Regions from separate parts of the Cupriavidus sp. SIMBA_020 genome, predicted to be linked through region 1. Evidence: riboswitches for the same ligand, from Rfam matches in the RefSeq annotation. Region 1 holds a riboswitch; the other holds the start of a gene.

Region 1 (7,450 bases):
TCGCCACGGCGACCTATGTGATGGCTGCGGATGACGCCGGGGTGCTTGACGAGTGCATCCCCTTTCTCGACGGGCCGACGCTCGCTGCCGGGGACCACGACCTGTTCTTCCAACCCATGGTGGCTGAGGTCAGCGCATCGCTGTTCGAGCACTGTGCGCGCGGCATCGACCGTTGCATCGGCCTGACGGGTGAACACGGCCTGCCGTTGATCGGCGGTGGTGACTGGAACGACGGGATGAACCTGGTGGGCGCTCGCGGCAAGGGGGAGAGCGTCTGGCTGGGATGGCTTCTCGCCCGCACCCTTGCATTGTTCGCCCCGCTGGCGGACTCGCGCGATACCGTCCGCGCCGCCAACTGGCGCGCGCATGGCCTGGCATTGCGCGAGGCGCTGGAGCGGCATGGCTGGGATGGCGCGTGGTACCGCCGGGCCACCTACGATGACGGCACGCTGCTGGGCTCGACGCACAGCGAGGCCTGCCAGATCGATGCCATCGCCCAGTCCTGGTCAGTGCTGTCTGGCGTGGGCGACCCTGCCCGAAGCACGATGGCGATGGCGTCGCTCGACCGTCTGCTTGTTCGCCGCAAGGAAGGGCTCGTGCTGCTGTTCTCGCCGCCGTTCGACAGCGGCGTGGATGACCCCGGCTATCTCAAGGCCTACCCGCCCGGTGTCCGGGAGAACGGCGGCCAGTACAGTCACGCCGCGATGTGGAGCATGCTGGCCTTTGCGGAACTGGGCGACGCGGACACTGCCGTCGAACTGTTCTCGATGCTCAACCCCATCCACCACGCGCTGACGCCGGCGGCGGCGGATCGCTACAAGGTGGAGCCCTATGTGGTGGCGGCCGACGTCTATTCGGTGGCCCCCCACGTCGGCCGCGGCGGCTGGACGTGGTACACCGGGGCGGCGGGATGGATGGTGCGGGCAGGCATCGAAGGCATCCTCGGCATCCGGCGGGAGGGTGCCTGGCTGCTTGTTGCGCCACGGATTCCGGCAAGCTGGCCGGGGTTCCAGGCCACCGTCACGCTCGGTGCCGCCCATTTCGACATTCGCGTCGAGCGGGGGGGGGCCGGCGATGCGGTGTGTACCGCGATGCTCGATGACTTGTCCGTCCCCTGTGTCAACGGCGCGGTGCGCGTGCGTGTTGAGGACGGGGAGCATCGTCTGGTTCTGCGTCTCGCTGCCTGACCCCCGCTTACGCGTAGAATGCACACTGCGGCACTTTCCTGGTGCCGACCGTGATTGCAGGTGCCCGCGATTTTCGTGGGTTAAACGGGAAACAGGTGCGTCGCCCAGCCGCGACCAAGCCTGTGCTGCCCCCGCAACGGTAAGCAGGTTCGGGAACTGTCATGCCAATCCATCGGATCGGCGGCCACTGCGCGATGTTCATGGCGTGGGAAGGCGACGGATTCCCGGGTGCGCACGCTCCCACCTGTCAGCCCGGATACCGGCCTGTTGTCATCATCGAAATCTCTTGCACGGGCGGGGTCGTCCGGCTTCACGATGAAATACAACATGTTCGCGCATTCCGCTGGCCGCCCGCGTCCGGCCCAGCCTTCGTCACGTTCCGCACGGGGGCGTCGGCCACGTGTCCTGGCTGTGTCGCTCGGTGCCATGGCCGGCCTGAATCTTCCCTGCGCATTCGCCCAGGAAACCTCCGAATCGCATGACAGGTCACTGCCGCCGGTGGTTGTCAGCGACGCCGCCTATCCCGGCATGGCGCTCTCGAAACCCGAGTACACGGGCAGCCGAATGGGTCTGACGCCGCTGGAGACACCGGCCAGCGTAGAAGTGCTCGACGGCGAGACCATCCGCGCGCGGGGCGACCAGAGCGTGCGCGAGGCGGTGACCCGCGCCACCGGCATCACCGGCAATCCGTCCCCGGGCAACGGCGGCACCGCGCTGACCGCGCGCGGCTTCGCCGGCCAGGGCTCGGTCATGCAGCTGCTGGACGGCACGCGCATGTACGTGGCCTCCGGCACGGTGACCTTCCCGTTCGATACGTGGTCGGTAGACCGCATCGAGGTGCTGCGCGGCCCCGCATCGGTCATGTATGGCGAGGGGGCCATCGGCGGCGTGGTGAACGTGGTGCAGAAGAAGCCGATCCGCGGCCCGATCGAGAACGAACTCCAGATCACGGGCGGCACGGAGAAGACCGCGCGCGTGGCCTTCGACAGTGGCGGCAAGGTCAACGACAACCTGTCGTACCGCTTTGCCACGGCCTACAACCGGACGGCTGGCTGGGTGGATCGGGGCGATGCCAACAACCTGATGGTGTCGGCGTCGGTGCGGCTGGACGTGAATCCAGACTTCAACCTGACGCTGTCCTATGACGACGGCACCCAGCATCCGCAGCAATACCTCGGCACGCCGCTGGTCAATGGCAGCCTGGACCGCTCGCTGCGCAAGAAGAACTACAACGTTGGCGATGCCGAGATCAGCTATCGCGACCGCTGGACGCGCCTGAATGCCGAATGGACGCCGAATGACCGGGTGACGGTGCGCAACCAGTTCTATTACCTGACCAGCCACCGCCACTGGCGGAACAGCGAGACCTATACCTTTCTGCCGGCCACCTCGCAGGTGCGGCGCGGGGACTATCTGGAGATCCTGCACGACCAGGAGCAGGTGGGCAACCGCGCCGACCTGACGGTGCGCAGCAAGCTGTTCGGGCTCGACAACACCACGACGGTCGGCTTTGACGTCAACAAGATCCACTTCACCCACTCGAACAACTCGCCCTACGGCGGCACGTCCACCGTGCCGGCGCGCGATTTCGATCCGGGCCTGTTCTTCAGCCCGCCGGGCATCGTCACGTCGCCACGCTTCCGCAGCAACACCACGCAGTACGCGCTGTTCGGCGAGCACCGTATCGCCTTCACGCCGCAGTGGTCGGTGATCGGCGGCGTGCGTTTCGACCATGCCGACCTGACGCGCATTGACCTGGTGGCCGGTTCGGCCTGGGACAAGACCTTTGCCAACACCACATGGCGCGTGGGCACTGTCTACCAGTTCAGCCCGAGCCTGGCCGTCTATGCCCAGTACGCCACGGCCACCGACCCGTTGGGGGCGCTGATCACCACCTCCGACGCCCAGCGCAATTTCAACCTCGCCACTGGCAAGCAGGTGGAAGTGGGCGTGAAGCAGGCGTTCTGGGGCAATCGCGGCGAATGGACCTTCGCGGCCTACGAGATCCGCAAGAACGACCTGCTCTCGCGCGATCCCGTCAACCCGACGATCACGCAGCAGGTGGGCGAGCAGTCGTCGCGCGGGCTGGAGGCATCGGCCAGCGTGGAGGTGCTGCGCGGGCTGCGGTTCGACGTCAACGGTACCGTGCTGCGCGCGCGCTATGACGACTTCAACGAATCGGTGGGCGGCGTGCTGGTCTCCCGTGCCGGCAACGTGCCGACCAGCGTGCCGCAGCAGGCCGCCAATGCCTGGCTGACGTGGAACTTCATCGCGCAATGGACGTTCGGCGCGGGCCTGCGCTATGTCGGCGGGCGTTACGCGGACACGGCCAACCGCGTGCGCGTGCCGAGCTATACGACGGTCGATACGGCCCTGTCGTGGCGCGTCTCGAAGCAGGCGGCGCTGACGCTGCGCGTCTACAACCTGTTCAACAAGGACTATGCCGAATCGGTCTCGAACGGAGGCCAGCAATGGTTGCTGGGCCGACCACGCTCGGCGGAACTGTCGGCCAACTTCTATTTCTGAGGCCGGGAAATGTGGCGCAAGGTGCGGCGCTGGCTCTACCTGATCCATCGCTGGATGGGGATCGCCGGCTGCCTGTTGATCGCGATGTGGTTCGGCTCGGGGCTGGTGATGATGTACATCGGCTTTCCCGTGCTGACCGAGGCGGAGCGGCTGGCTGGCCTGCCGCCGCTTGATGTGCGCGCGGTGGCTACGACGCCGGATGCCGCCATGGCGGCGGCCGGGCTGTCCAGTTTCCCGCGCAGCCTGCGGCTTGAGATGGCGGGTGACCTGCCCGTTTATCGCATGGTCGATGACAAGGGGCGACCTCATACCGTGGCGGCAACTGATGGTCGCGTCATCGGGGCCGTCGATGCGGCCACGGCGCAGGGCACTGCCCAGCGGTTCGCCGGCAAGCCCGCGCGCTGGATCGAGACCGCCGAACGCGACCAGTGGACCGTGCCGAACGGCCTCAACGCGTGGCGCCCGCTGCACCGCATCGCCATCGATGATGGACGCGGCACCGAGCTATATGTCTCGGCCAAGACCGGCGAGGTCATGCGCGATACCCATCGCACCGAGCGGTTCTGGAACTGGCTCGGCGCGGTGCCGCACTGGTTGTATTTCACGCCAATCCGCAAGGACCCGCCGCTGTGGCGCCAGGTTGTGTTGTGGACGTCCGGTCCCTGTGTGGTGGTGGCCATCACCGGCGTCTGGATCGGCTGGCTGCGGCTGCGCGTGCGGCGGCGCTTCGCGCACGGCAGCATGGCGGGTGTATCGCCATACCATGGCTGGATGGCGTGGCATCACGTGGCCGGGCTTGCCGGCGCGTTGTTCCTGCTGGGTTGGCTGATCTCGGGATGGCTCTCCGTCAATCCGAACCAGTGGTTCAACGGGCGCGGCTTCGACGGCGCGGCCTTGCAGCGCTACGCCGGGCATGCCAGGGCCTCGTTCCCCGCGCCGGACTGGCTCGGCATGCTGGCAGACGGCGGCGCCCGGGAGATCCGCATGACCTGGGTGGGCAACGTCCCCGCGTTGCAGGTGGCCTCTGGCCAGGGCGAGATCACGGTCCTCGATCCGCGCAGCGGTGCGCCGGTGCACTGGGACCGGGCCATGCTGACGCGAACTGCCGGCACCCTGATGCCAGACGCCAAGGTCGTGGCCAGCTTCCTGCAAACGGACGCCGATACCTACTGGTATAGCCACCACAACGCGCGCAGGTTGCCCGTATTGCGGTTGACCTTCGACGACGCCGACCACACCTGGGCCTATGTCGATCCATCGACGGGTCAGGTCATTGGCCGGAGTGACGATAGCCGCCGCCTCTACCGCTGGGTGTTCAATGCTGCACACTGCTATGACTTCGCTTCGCTCACGCAGCAGCGCCTGGCGTGGGATGTGGTGATGTGGGTGCTTTCGATGGCAGGGCTGGTGATGTCGGTCAGCGGGGTCGTGGTGGGCTGGAGGCGGCTGCGACGCTGACGGGATAATCCGTCCACAAGCTAGGGTTACCACGGATCGGTTCTCTATCCTCTTGATTCGCCTGGTTTTTCCGACGTGAAGTGATTTTCGCCTAACTCCTGCACGCCCCACGCGGCTTGCCACGCGCTTGGAATCGCGCATAATGCAAACGTTTGCATAAAGGAGACGGTATGGAAACACCACAGTCCAACCCAGCCCAGAAGCCTGTCAGCGCATCGAGCCTGATCGAGAACGAATGGTCAGTCACGGAAGTGGTCAGGCGGGCGATGGCGCAGACGGAAGACCCCCGCCTGCGCACGGTGATGGCAGCGCTGGTCAAGCACCTGCACGACTTCCTGCGCGAAGTCCGGCCGACCGACGAGGAGTTCGAGATGGGGCTCGAGTTTATCGCCGCGCTTGGGCACGCCACACACGCCACGAATAACGAAGTTGTGCTTGCGGCCGATGTGCTTGGCCTGTCCACGCTGGTCACCACCATGAACAACGGCACGAGCGAAGGGCGCACGCCCGGCGCATTGCTGGGGCCGTTCTATCGCGCCCATGCGCCGCATTACGCGTGCGGCGACTGCGTGGTGCAAGATGACGCACCGGGATTGCCGCTGTTCGTCAGTGGCACGGTTCGCGGTACCGATGGCGCGCCGATACCGGGTGCGGTCGTGGAGGTCTGGCAAGCGTCGCCGGTTGGCCTCTATGACAACCAGGACCCGAAACAGCCCGACCGCAACTTGCGCGGCCTGTTCCACACCCATGCCGATGGCGGCTATTACTTCCGTACAGTGCGGCCCGCGGGCTATCCCGTGCCCACGGGCGGCCCTGTAGGCAAGCTGCTGGCCGCCCAGAACCGGCATCCCTACCGTCCCGCGCATATTCATTTCATCGTGGCCGCACCAGGCTATCGCACGCTGGTGACGCAGGTGTTTGCCGATGATTCCGACATCCTCGAAACCGATGTCACGTTCGGCGTGCACCGCCAGCTCGTGGGCGCGTTCCGGCTGGTTGAAGCTGGCCGCAGCCCCTGGGGCGACCTGCCGGCGCCGTTCTACACCATGGCGTTCGATTTCGCGCTCGAACCCGGGGAGCAAACCTTCCCGAAGCCGCCCATCGACTGACGATCCAATCCTCTTCCACTCATCACCAGACCATGACTCCTTCCCCTCTCTCCGGCAAGGTTGCCGTGATTATCGGCGGCACTGGCGGCATCGGCTTCGCCACGGGCAGGGCGCTGGCCGATATCGGCGCCAGTGTCGTGCTGACCGGGCGCGATGCGGACCGCACGGCAAGTGCCGTGAACGCGTTGCCAGCGGGCAACCATCTGGCGGCACGCGCGGAAGTCGGCGACAGCGCCACATTGCGTCAGCTTGCCGACGACGTGCATCACCACTATGGCCGCGCGGATATTCTCGTCAACACGTCAGGCTTCACGCGTGCAATTCCGCATGGGGATCTAGACGCCCTAGACGATGCCCTGATCGACGAGATGTTCGCCATTAACTGGCGCGGCCAGTTCGCGGCAATTCGGGCGTTCGCGCCGTTGCTGCGCGCCAATGGCGACGGCCTGGTCGTCAACGTGGGATCCATTGCGGGGCGCACCGGACAGGGCAGCAACGTGGCGTACTGCGCCGTAAAGGCCGGGCTGGATGTCATGGCGATGTCGCTCGGTCGCGCATTGGCACCGGCCATCCGAGTGCTCAACGTCTCTCCGGGCGTCGTCGACACGGGCTTCGTGCCGGGCCGCGACAGCAGCTTCAATGACCGCGCGGCGAGCACCACGCCGCTGCGCCGTATCGGCCAAGCACAGGACGTGGCGGACGCCATCATCGCGTGCGCCACCTCGCTGCGCTTTGCCACAGGCACCACCATCGTCGTCGACGGTGGCCGCCAGCTCGGCTGAGCTCCTGATCTTCTTTTCCCATCCCTCGCTCAACTGACCATGCACGCACGCAAGACGATCATCACCTGTGCTGTGACCGGCAACATCGTCACGCCTGAACAGCATCCGGGGCTTCCCGTCACGCCCGCCCAGATTGCCGATGCCGCGCTCGAAGCGGCGGAAGCCGGCGCCGCAGCCGCCCATATCCATGTGCGAGATCCGGAAACGGGCCGGCCGTCGATGTCGCTCGACTACTACGCCGATGTCATCGACAGGATTCGCGCGAAGCACCGCAGCCTGATCATCAACCTGACCACGGGGCCCGGCGGACGCTTTGTGCCCGATGAAGACGAGCCACGCGTGGCGGCCCCTGGTACCACGTTATTGCATCCGCTCAAGCGGGTGGAAC
Region 2 (7,450 bases), on a different contig from region 1:
GGCCTTGTGGCCGCGCTCATCGGAACAATGCGAGAACACGCAGTACTGGAGCACGGTCGGGTCGATCCGCGCCGCCACCAGCAGCGCGGCGGAGGCGATGAAGCCATCGACCAGAATCACCATGCGGCAGGCGGCGGCAGCCAGGTAGGCGCCCGTCATCGCCGCGATCTCGTAGCCGCCGAAGGTGGCCAGCACGTCCAGCGGCGCGGTGACTTCGGCATGGCGGGCCAGCGCGCGCTCGAGGATCTCGCGCTTGCGGGCCACGCCGGCCTCGTCCAGCCCGGTGCCGCGCCCGGCGCAGTCGGCCAGCGGCAGGCCGGTCAGCCGGCTCATCAGGCAGGCGGCGGCGGAGGTGTTGGCGATCCCCATCTCGCCGAAGCCGATCACATTGGTGCCCTGCTCCGCATGGCGCAGCACGCGCGCCATGCCGGCCTGGATGGCCGCGCCCGCCTGCGCCGGCGTCATCGCGGCTTCCTCGACGAAATTGCGCGTGCCATCGGCCACACGGCAGTTGACCAGCCCCGGCGCGGCCGGCAGCGGCGCGCGCACGCCGGCATCCACCACTTCCAGCACCATGCCGTGCTGGCGCGTGAAGACGTTGATCGCCGCGCCGCCGCCGAGGAAGTTCAGCACCATCTGGGCCGTGACTTCAGGCGGGAAGGCGCTCACGCCGGCATCGGCCACGCCATGGTCGCCGGCAAACACGATGATGGTCGGGCGGGTCAGCACCGGCTGGGTCTCGCCCCGGATCAGGCCGATCTGCATCGCCAGCGACTCCAGCCGGCCCAGCGAGCCGGGCGGCTTGGTCTTGTCGTCGATGGCGGCCTGGAGCGCGGCGCGCAGCGAGTCATCGAGCGGGGCGATCGGGGGGCGTTGCAGGGGGGTGTCGGTGAAGGTGGACATCGATATTTCCGCAGTGTCTTTACATTTCCACGCCGCGCTGGGCCTTGATGCCCTGCTGGAACGCGTGCTTGACCGGGGTCATCTCGGTCACGGTGTCGGCGGCCTCGACCAGCGCGGGCGGCGCGCCGCGGCCGGTGATGACCACGTGCTGCATCGGCGGACGGGCGCGCAGGTCGGCGATGACCTGCTCCACGTCGAGGTAATGCAGCTTCAGCGCGATATTCAGTTCGTCGAACAGGACCAACCCGATGGCGGGATCCCGCAGCATGCGCCGGGCGATGTCCCAGGCGGCCTCGGCCTTGGCCACGTCGCGTGCGCGGTCCTGGGTCTCCCAGGTGTAGCCCTCGCCCATCACGTGGAACTCACATTCTTCCGAAAAACGCTGGAGGAACATCTCCTCGCCGCTCGGGATGGCGCCCTTGATGAACTGGACCACGCCCGTACGCATGCCGTGCCCCATCGCGCGCACGACCATGCCGAAACCCGAGCTGGACTTGCCCTTGCCGTTGCCGGTGGTGATCACGATCACGCCGCGCTCGGTCTGCGCGGCGGAGATCTTGGCATCCACCACCTCCTTCTTGCGCGCCATGCGGGCCTTGTGGCGGGCGTCACGGCCATCGTCTTCCGAGGTGTCCGGCGTGTTGTTGTCGATATCGCTCATTTACGAATTTCCAGTCGTCCCATTCGGAATCAGCGCGGTATAGAGGCCGTCGCTGACGCTGACAATGGGGGTGCGCAGCGCCCGGGAGCACTGCGCGGGGGTGAGGACATCCGGCGCGGGGCCATGCAGCGCCTGGCCGTCTTCGGACATCAGCAGCGCATGCGTGGCGTAGCGGCGCGCCAGGTTGAGATCGTGCAGGATCACGATGGCCGCGTGGCGGCCCGCCGTGGTCAGGCGGCGCAGCAGTTCCAGCACGAGGATCTGGTGGCGCAGGTCGAGGTGAGCCACCGGTTCGTCCAGCAGCAGCAGCGGCGCCTGCTGGGCCATGGCGGCAGCCAGCGACACGCGCTGGCGCTCGCCGCCGGAGAGCGTGAGGACGTCGCGCGTGGTCAGGGCGTCGAGGTCGAGTTCGGTCATGACGTCGCGCACCACGCGGTCGTCATCGCCCTGGCCCCAGCCCCAGCCGCTCATGTGCGGATGGCGTCCCACGCGCACGGCGTCCTGCACGGCCATCGAGAAGGTGTCATGCACGGCCTGCGGCAGGTAGGCCCGCTGGCGCGCGAGCGCGGCCGGCGCGGCGCGGGTGACCGGGGTGCCGTCGATGCGGACCTCGCCGCCATCGGGCGCGCGCAGGCCGGCGAGCACGCCCATCAGCGTGGACTTGCCCACGCCATTCGGGCCGACCACGCACCAGAACTCGCCCGGCGCGATGGCCATCGACAGATGCTCCACCAGCACGCGCGACCCGGTGCGCAGGGCGACGTCGCGCAGGTGCAGGCTGGGACAGGGCGCAAGCGGCGTAGACCAGTGGTTCATCGCGGCCTCCGCAGCAGCAGGTAGAGGAAGGTCGGCACGCCGAGCAGCGCGGTAATCACACCCACCGGCAGTTGGGTCGGGGCGATCACGGTACGGGCGATCAGATCCGCCGCCATCAGCAATGTGCCGCCCAGCAGCACCGACGCCGGCAGCAGCAGCCGCTGGTCGTTGCCCCAGGCCAGCCGCACCATGTGCGGTACAACCAGGCCGACAAAGCCGATCGACCCGGCGGTGGTGATCGCCGCCGCAATGGCGAACGAGGCGATCAGGAACGTGGCCAGCCGCACCCGGCCCACCTGCACGCCCAGCGATTGCGCCACGGTCTCGCCGAGCAGCATCACGTTGAGCGAGCGCGCCATCGGCATGGCCAGCGCCAGCGCCACGGCCAGCGTGGCCAGCGCGGCGCCGTAGCTGGCGGTGCCGCCGAGGTCGCCGGTCAGCCAGAACAGCATGCCGCGCAGCCGCGACTCCGGCGCGATGGCCAGGATCAGCGTGATCAGCGCGCCCCAGCCGGCGGCCAGGATCACGCCGGTCAGCAGCAGGCGGGCGCCCGCCTCGTGGTGGCCGCCCTGCACGCGCGGGTGGAGCAGGTCCCGGCGCGCCAGCGAGGCCACCAGCACCATCGACAGCAGCGCCCCGCCGGCGGCGCCCGCCTGCACGGTCCACAGCGGCAGCATCAGCAGCATCGCCAGCAACGCGCCGGTGGCGGCGCCGCCCGAGACGCCTAGTACATAGGGCTCGGCCAGCGGGTTGCGCAGCAGCACCTGCATCAGCGCGCCGGAGAGCGCCAGCAGGCCACCGCACGCGAACGCGGCGACGGCGCGGGGGAGTCGTAATTCCCTGACAATGGCGCCGGCCATGCCGGCATCGGTGGCGCTCAGGGCCTGCCAGAGCTGCGCGGCATCGAGCGACACGCTGCCCAGCGCCAGCGACAGCCCGAACACGGCCAGCCCCGCCAGGGCGAGGACCAGCCAGACGGCCAGCGCGCGGCGCGCCTCAGCCATGGCGGGCACCGTCCCCGCGCGGCGCCTTGCCGGGCCTCATTTCTGGCGCCATCCCAGCGTGACGAACCCCGCCCGGCCCTGCGTGGCGTACGGATAGGCGAGCTGGTAGTTCTTGTCGAACAGGTTTTCCACGCGGGCGGCGACGAACCATTGCTTGTCGATGTTGTAGCGGGCGGTGAGGTTCAAGATACCGTATCCGCCCAGCCGGCGCGAGCCATTGTCCATCCGCGACGACGACACCAGCCACTCGCCCCCGAATCGGAAATCGCCGAAATTCCGGCCGACATCGACCGACGCATGGCGGCGCGCGCGGCGCAGCAGCTGGGTGCCGTTGGTTTCATCGACCGGATTCTGGAAGGTCACGCTGGCGCCGACATCCGTGCCGAGCAGGTTGGCGCGCCAGGACGCCTCCACCCCCTGCACCTTGGCCTTGTTGACGTTCTGCGCCAGGAACAACCCGCTGGCCTGCTGCGTGGAGACGATCAGGTCGTTGTAGCGGGTCTCGAACGCGGTCACGCGCAGCAGCCCGGTGGCGGCGGTTTCCACCTGCACGCCCAGTTCGGCCGACTTGGCGCGCTCGGGCTGGAGGTTCGGCTGGCCGAAGTTCGGGTAATAGAGTTCGTTGAAGGTCGGCGCCCGGAAAGCGTTGCTGACGTTGGCGATCAGCTTGACCGCCTGGGTCAGGTGGAAGCCATAGCCGGCGAAGAAGCTGCCCTGGTTGCCGAAGTCCGAATAATGGTCGTTGCGCGCGTTCAGCTGCAGCTGGTGGCGGCCGATCTTGCCTTCGTAGCCGCCGTAGACCGAGAACACATTGCGCGTGGGGGCGTTGTAGGCGCTGGACGACAGTTCCTGCTGGAGGTAGTCGGTGCCGAACAGCAGCGTGTGGTCAGGCGTCAGCGCGTACTCGTTCTGCCAGTTGAACTGGCGGGAACGGGTGCTGAACAGGCTGTCGAACAGGCCGTTCTTGCTGGTTTCGGCGCGGTCCTCGCTCTGGGCGACCTTGAAATGGGTGCGCCAGTCGGGCAGCAGCCTGCCGTTGACGAAGGCGGACAGCGTGTACAGCTCGCTATCCATGCGCAGGTCGTCGGTCGGCTTGCCGCTGGCGCTGTCGTACGAGAGCTGGCTGTTGGCGTAGTACGCGGCCACGCCGGCGTCCCAGTCCTGGCTGAACTTGTGCTTCACCTGGCCGGAGACGCTCTTGTTCTCGTACGGGTTGTCGGCCGGGTTCGGGCCGATGCCCTGCCGGGCGCGCGTGGGGTTGTCGCGATTCCATGCCGCGGCGTCGATCGACGAATAGCCGTCGGTCTTGAAGATCGAACCGGTGACGTTGAACGAGGTATCGCCCACCTGCCCGCCATAGCCGACGGTGCCCTGGCGCGTGTTGTTGCTGCCGTACCCCACCGAAGCATTGGCCGCCGGGGCCTGGCCGGCGCCGCTCTTGGTGAAGATCTGCACCACGCCGCCGATGGCGTCGGAGCCATACAGGGCCGAGACGTTGCCGCGCACCACCTCGATATGGTCGATCTGGTCCGGCAGGATATTGGCGAGCTGCGCGGTGCCGCCGCTGGCGCCGGCAATGCGCACGCCATCCACCAGGATCAGCACCTGGTTGGAATTGGCGCCGCGCATGAACAGCGTGGTGTTGGCGCCCATGCCGCCCGTGGTGGCAAATTCCACGCCCGCCTGGCCGCGCAGCAGCGAGCGCAGGTCCGGCGCCTGGGCATTGACGATGTCTTCCTGGGTGACCACCGTGGTGTGCGGCAGCGCCTCGGTCACGGCCTGCGCGGTGCGCGAGGCGGTGACGACGACCGGGGCGAGCGTCTGGCCGGGGGCGGTGTCGCTGGCCTCCGGCGCGGTTTGCGCGTGGACCATGGCGGGCAGGGAAACGGACGAGAAAACAGCGATGGCCGCCAGGATGGCGGGCACGAGCGGGCGGACCGGCGGCTGTGTCGCGGCGGTCGGCCTGTGGAGCGAGGAACGCATGTTGCTGGATGGATGGAAGCACGGCCGGGCCCGTTCCCCCGCGGGCCATATGGCGAAGTGGCGCGCCGCCGTGTGGAGCGGTGCGCCCGCGTTCAGGCCGGTATCCGGGCTGACGACATCAGGCCGGCCGCCTTCCCGATCGGTGGATCCCCGTCACATGGCGGGGTGGATCAGTGGCATGCTGGCAGGCCCTTGCGCGGCGCATGGCGCGTGCGCGGTCGCTTACCGTTGCGGGGGCAGCACAGGTTGGCCCAGCGCGCGGCGCGCCCCGGACTCCCTGTTTCCCGTTGAACTGCGGCCCTGTGGGCAGGGTCGCGAGCACCTGGAACGTGCGCGAGTGTAGGCAGTTTCACCGGGGCCGTCAATCTGGCGGACGTGGTGCGGAACCGTCCACTCCGGGGCCGGTTACCCGCATGTTGCGTGACGATCGATGCAACTTCCTGGCGACGCTGCAGTCAGAAACGTCTCGTTGACAACGTGGCCGATCCGGCATCGGCTAGAATCCCGAAACCTGACCCACAATCCATCGGACAGACAGGCACTATGCTCAACGAACTCGAACAACTGGCCGCCAAGATCGGGCGCGTGCTGCATCATGCAGACACCCTGGCGGCGGAAAACCAGCGGCTGCGCGCGGAGATCGACCGCCTGCGGGCCGAGGCGAGCCAGTTGCGCACGGACCGCGAAGCCATGGCGGCCGACCGCGAACTGCTCAATATCAAGATCGAGGAAGCCCAGCTGCGCATCCAGTCGATCCTGGACAAGCTGCCCACGGCCAGCGATGCGCGCCAGCTCGATTTGCTGGGTGAAGGCGCCCCGGCCACCGGCACCGACCCCGATGCCAGCGGCGCGCACCCCGCCCCCGGAGAACACGCATGAGCAACAAGCAAGTCGAAGTGAACATCGCGGGGCAGCCCTACCGCTTCGCCATCGCGCCGGACAATGAAGCCGCGCTGCTGGAAGCCGTGGCGCTGGTGGACAACCAGATGAACAAGCTCAAGGGCAACGTCTCCGCCAAGGGCGTGGAGCGCGTGGCCGTGATGGCCGCCATCAGCATTGCCTCGGACCTGCTGGCCATGCGCCGCAAGCAGGAAGAGGACGGGCAGATTCCCGTGGACGCCGTGCGGGCCCGCATCCGCGAGCTGAACGAGCGCGCCGACGAGGCACTGCGGCAGTACGCGCACGTGGGCACCGACCCCCGCGCGCAGGGCTGACATCGACATCGGCCGAATCTGGCCGGACTTGAAATCACACCGCATCGGCCGCACATGACAGGCATGTGAAGCCGATGGCGCAATGTCGGATCTGGCCGATGTCCGGTGTTGAAAATGTAACGATGCAACATGCCGAACTTGGTATGCCTGACGACGCGGTGTATAGTGTAGCCAGACTGCACAAACGCCTTACCGGTGCAGCATACAGGTCAGGTTATCGCGCCCGACCGCCGTTTTCATCCCATCCTGTTTCGAAACGGCAAACGTCTGACATCACCCCAGCTGCTCGCAGCATAAGGTGAATATAAAGTCAGACGTTTGACAGTTTCCCTGCCTGGTTCGTGAGGGTCATAACTCCTTGAACCGATATGCATTGCATGGTGCGGGATTATGTCGTGTGGGCGAGCGCGTCACCGCATTCATAGTCTGGGTTCGCCTGGACTCCCTGAGTGGGTGATGTACCCAAAATACGACTTCCGCAGCCACTCTGAACCTCACTTGGGTTCAGGATGCCGACCCAGCGGCCGAGGCGGGGACCCCTCAGAAGGCGGTGGTTTTCAGAACCACCGCCTTTTTTTATTGACCGACGGACACTGGTACCGTGACGCCACCCGCCGCCAAACCGGGCCAACGCGCCCCGCAGTACTGGCTGATGAAGTCCGAGCCGGACGAAGCCAGCATCGACGATCTTGCCAAGCGCGGCACGCTGCCGTGGACCGGCGTGCGCAACTACCAGGCGCGCAACTTCATGCGCGACCAGATGCGCATCGGCGATGGTGTGCTGTTCTACCACTCCTCCTGCCCCGAGCCCGGCATCGCCGGACTGGCCGAGGTCTGCTCCCAGCCCTACCCCGATCCCACGCAGTTCG

Evidence for each region. Region 1 has a riboswitch for cobalamin ahead of SB751_RS12810 (TonB-dependent receptor). Riboswitches for the same ligand answer to the same signal wherever they lie in the genome.
Region 2: another riboswitch for cobalamin. It lies ahead of SB751_RS05765 (TonB-dependent receptor plug domain-containing protein); the one in region 1 lies ahead of SB751_RS12810 (TonB-dependent receptor).

The regions. Positions count from the first base shown of each region.
Region 1 covers NZ_JAWRWU010000005.1:313,758-321,207, forward strand. Annotated here, with positions in the region: gene SB751_RS12805 (GH36-type glycosyl hydrolase domain-containing protein) at 1-1,187, shown strand, start outside; cobalamin riboswitch at 1,229-1,470, shown strand; gene SB751_RS12810 (TonB-dependent receptor) at 1,614-3,713, shown strand; gene SB751_RS12815 (PepSY domain-containing protein) at 3,723-5,171, shown strand; gene SB751_RS12820 (intradiol ring-cleavage dioxygenase) at 5,342-6,280, shown strand; gene SB751_RS12825 (SDR family NAD(P)-dependent oxidoreductase) at 6,313-7,062, shown strand; gene SB751_RS12830 (3-keto-5-aminohexanoate cleavage protein) at 7,102-7,450, shown strand, end outside.
Region 2 covers NZ_JAWRWU010000002.1:340,505-347,954, reverse strand. Annotated here, with positions in the region: gene cobT (nicotinate-nucleotide--dimethylbenzimidazole phosphoribosyltransferase) at 1-903, opposite strand, end outside; gene cobO (cob(I)yrinic acid a,c-diamide adenosyltransferase) at 923-1,564, opposite strand; gene SB751_RS05775 (ABC transporter ATP-binding protein) at 1,565-2,380, opposite strand; gene SB751_RS05770 (FecCD family ABC transporter permease) at 2,377-3,384, opposite strand; gene SB751_RS05765 (TonB-dependent receptor plug domain-containing protein) at 3,421-5,367, opposite strand; cobalamin riboswitch at 5,445-5,708, opposite strand; gene SB751_RS05760 (hypothetical protein) at 5,911-6,246, shown strand; gene SB751_RS05755 (cell division protein ZapA) at 6,243-6,581, shown strand; RNA gene ssrS (6S RNA) at 6,906-7,121, shown strand; gene SB751_RS05745 (EVE domain-containing protein) at 7,234-7,450, shown strand, end outside.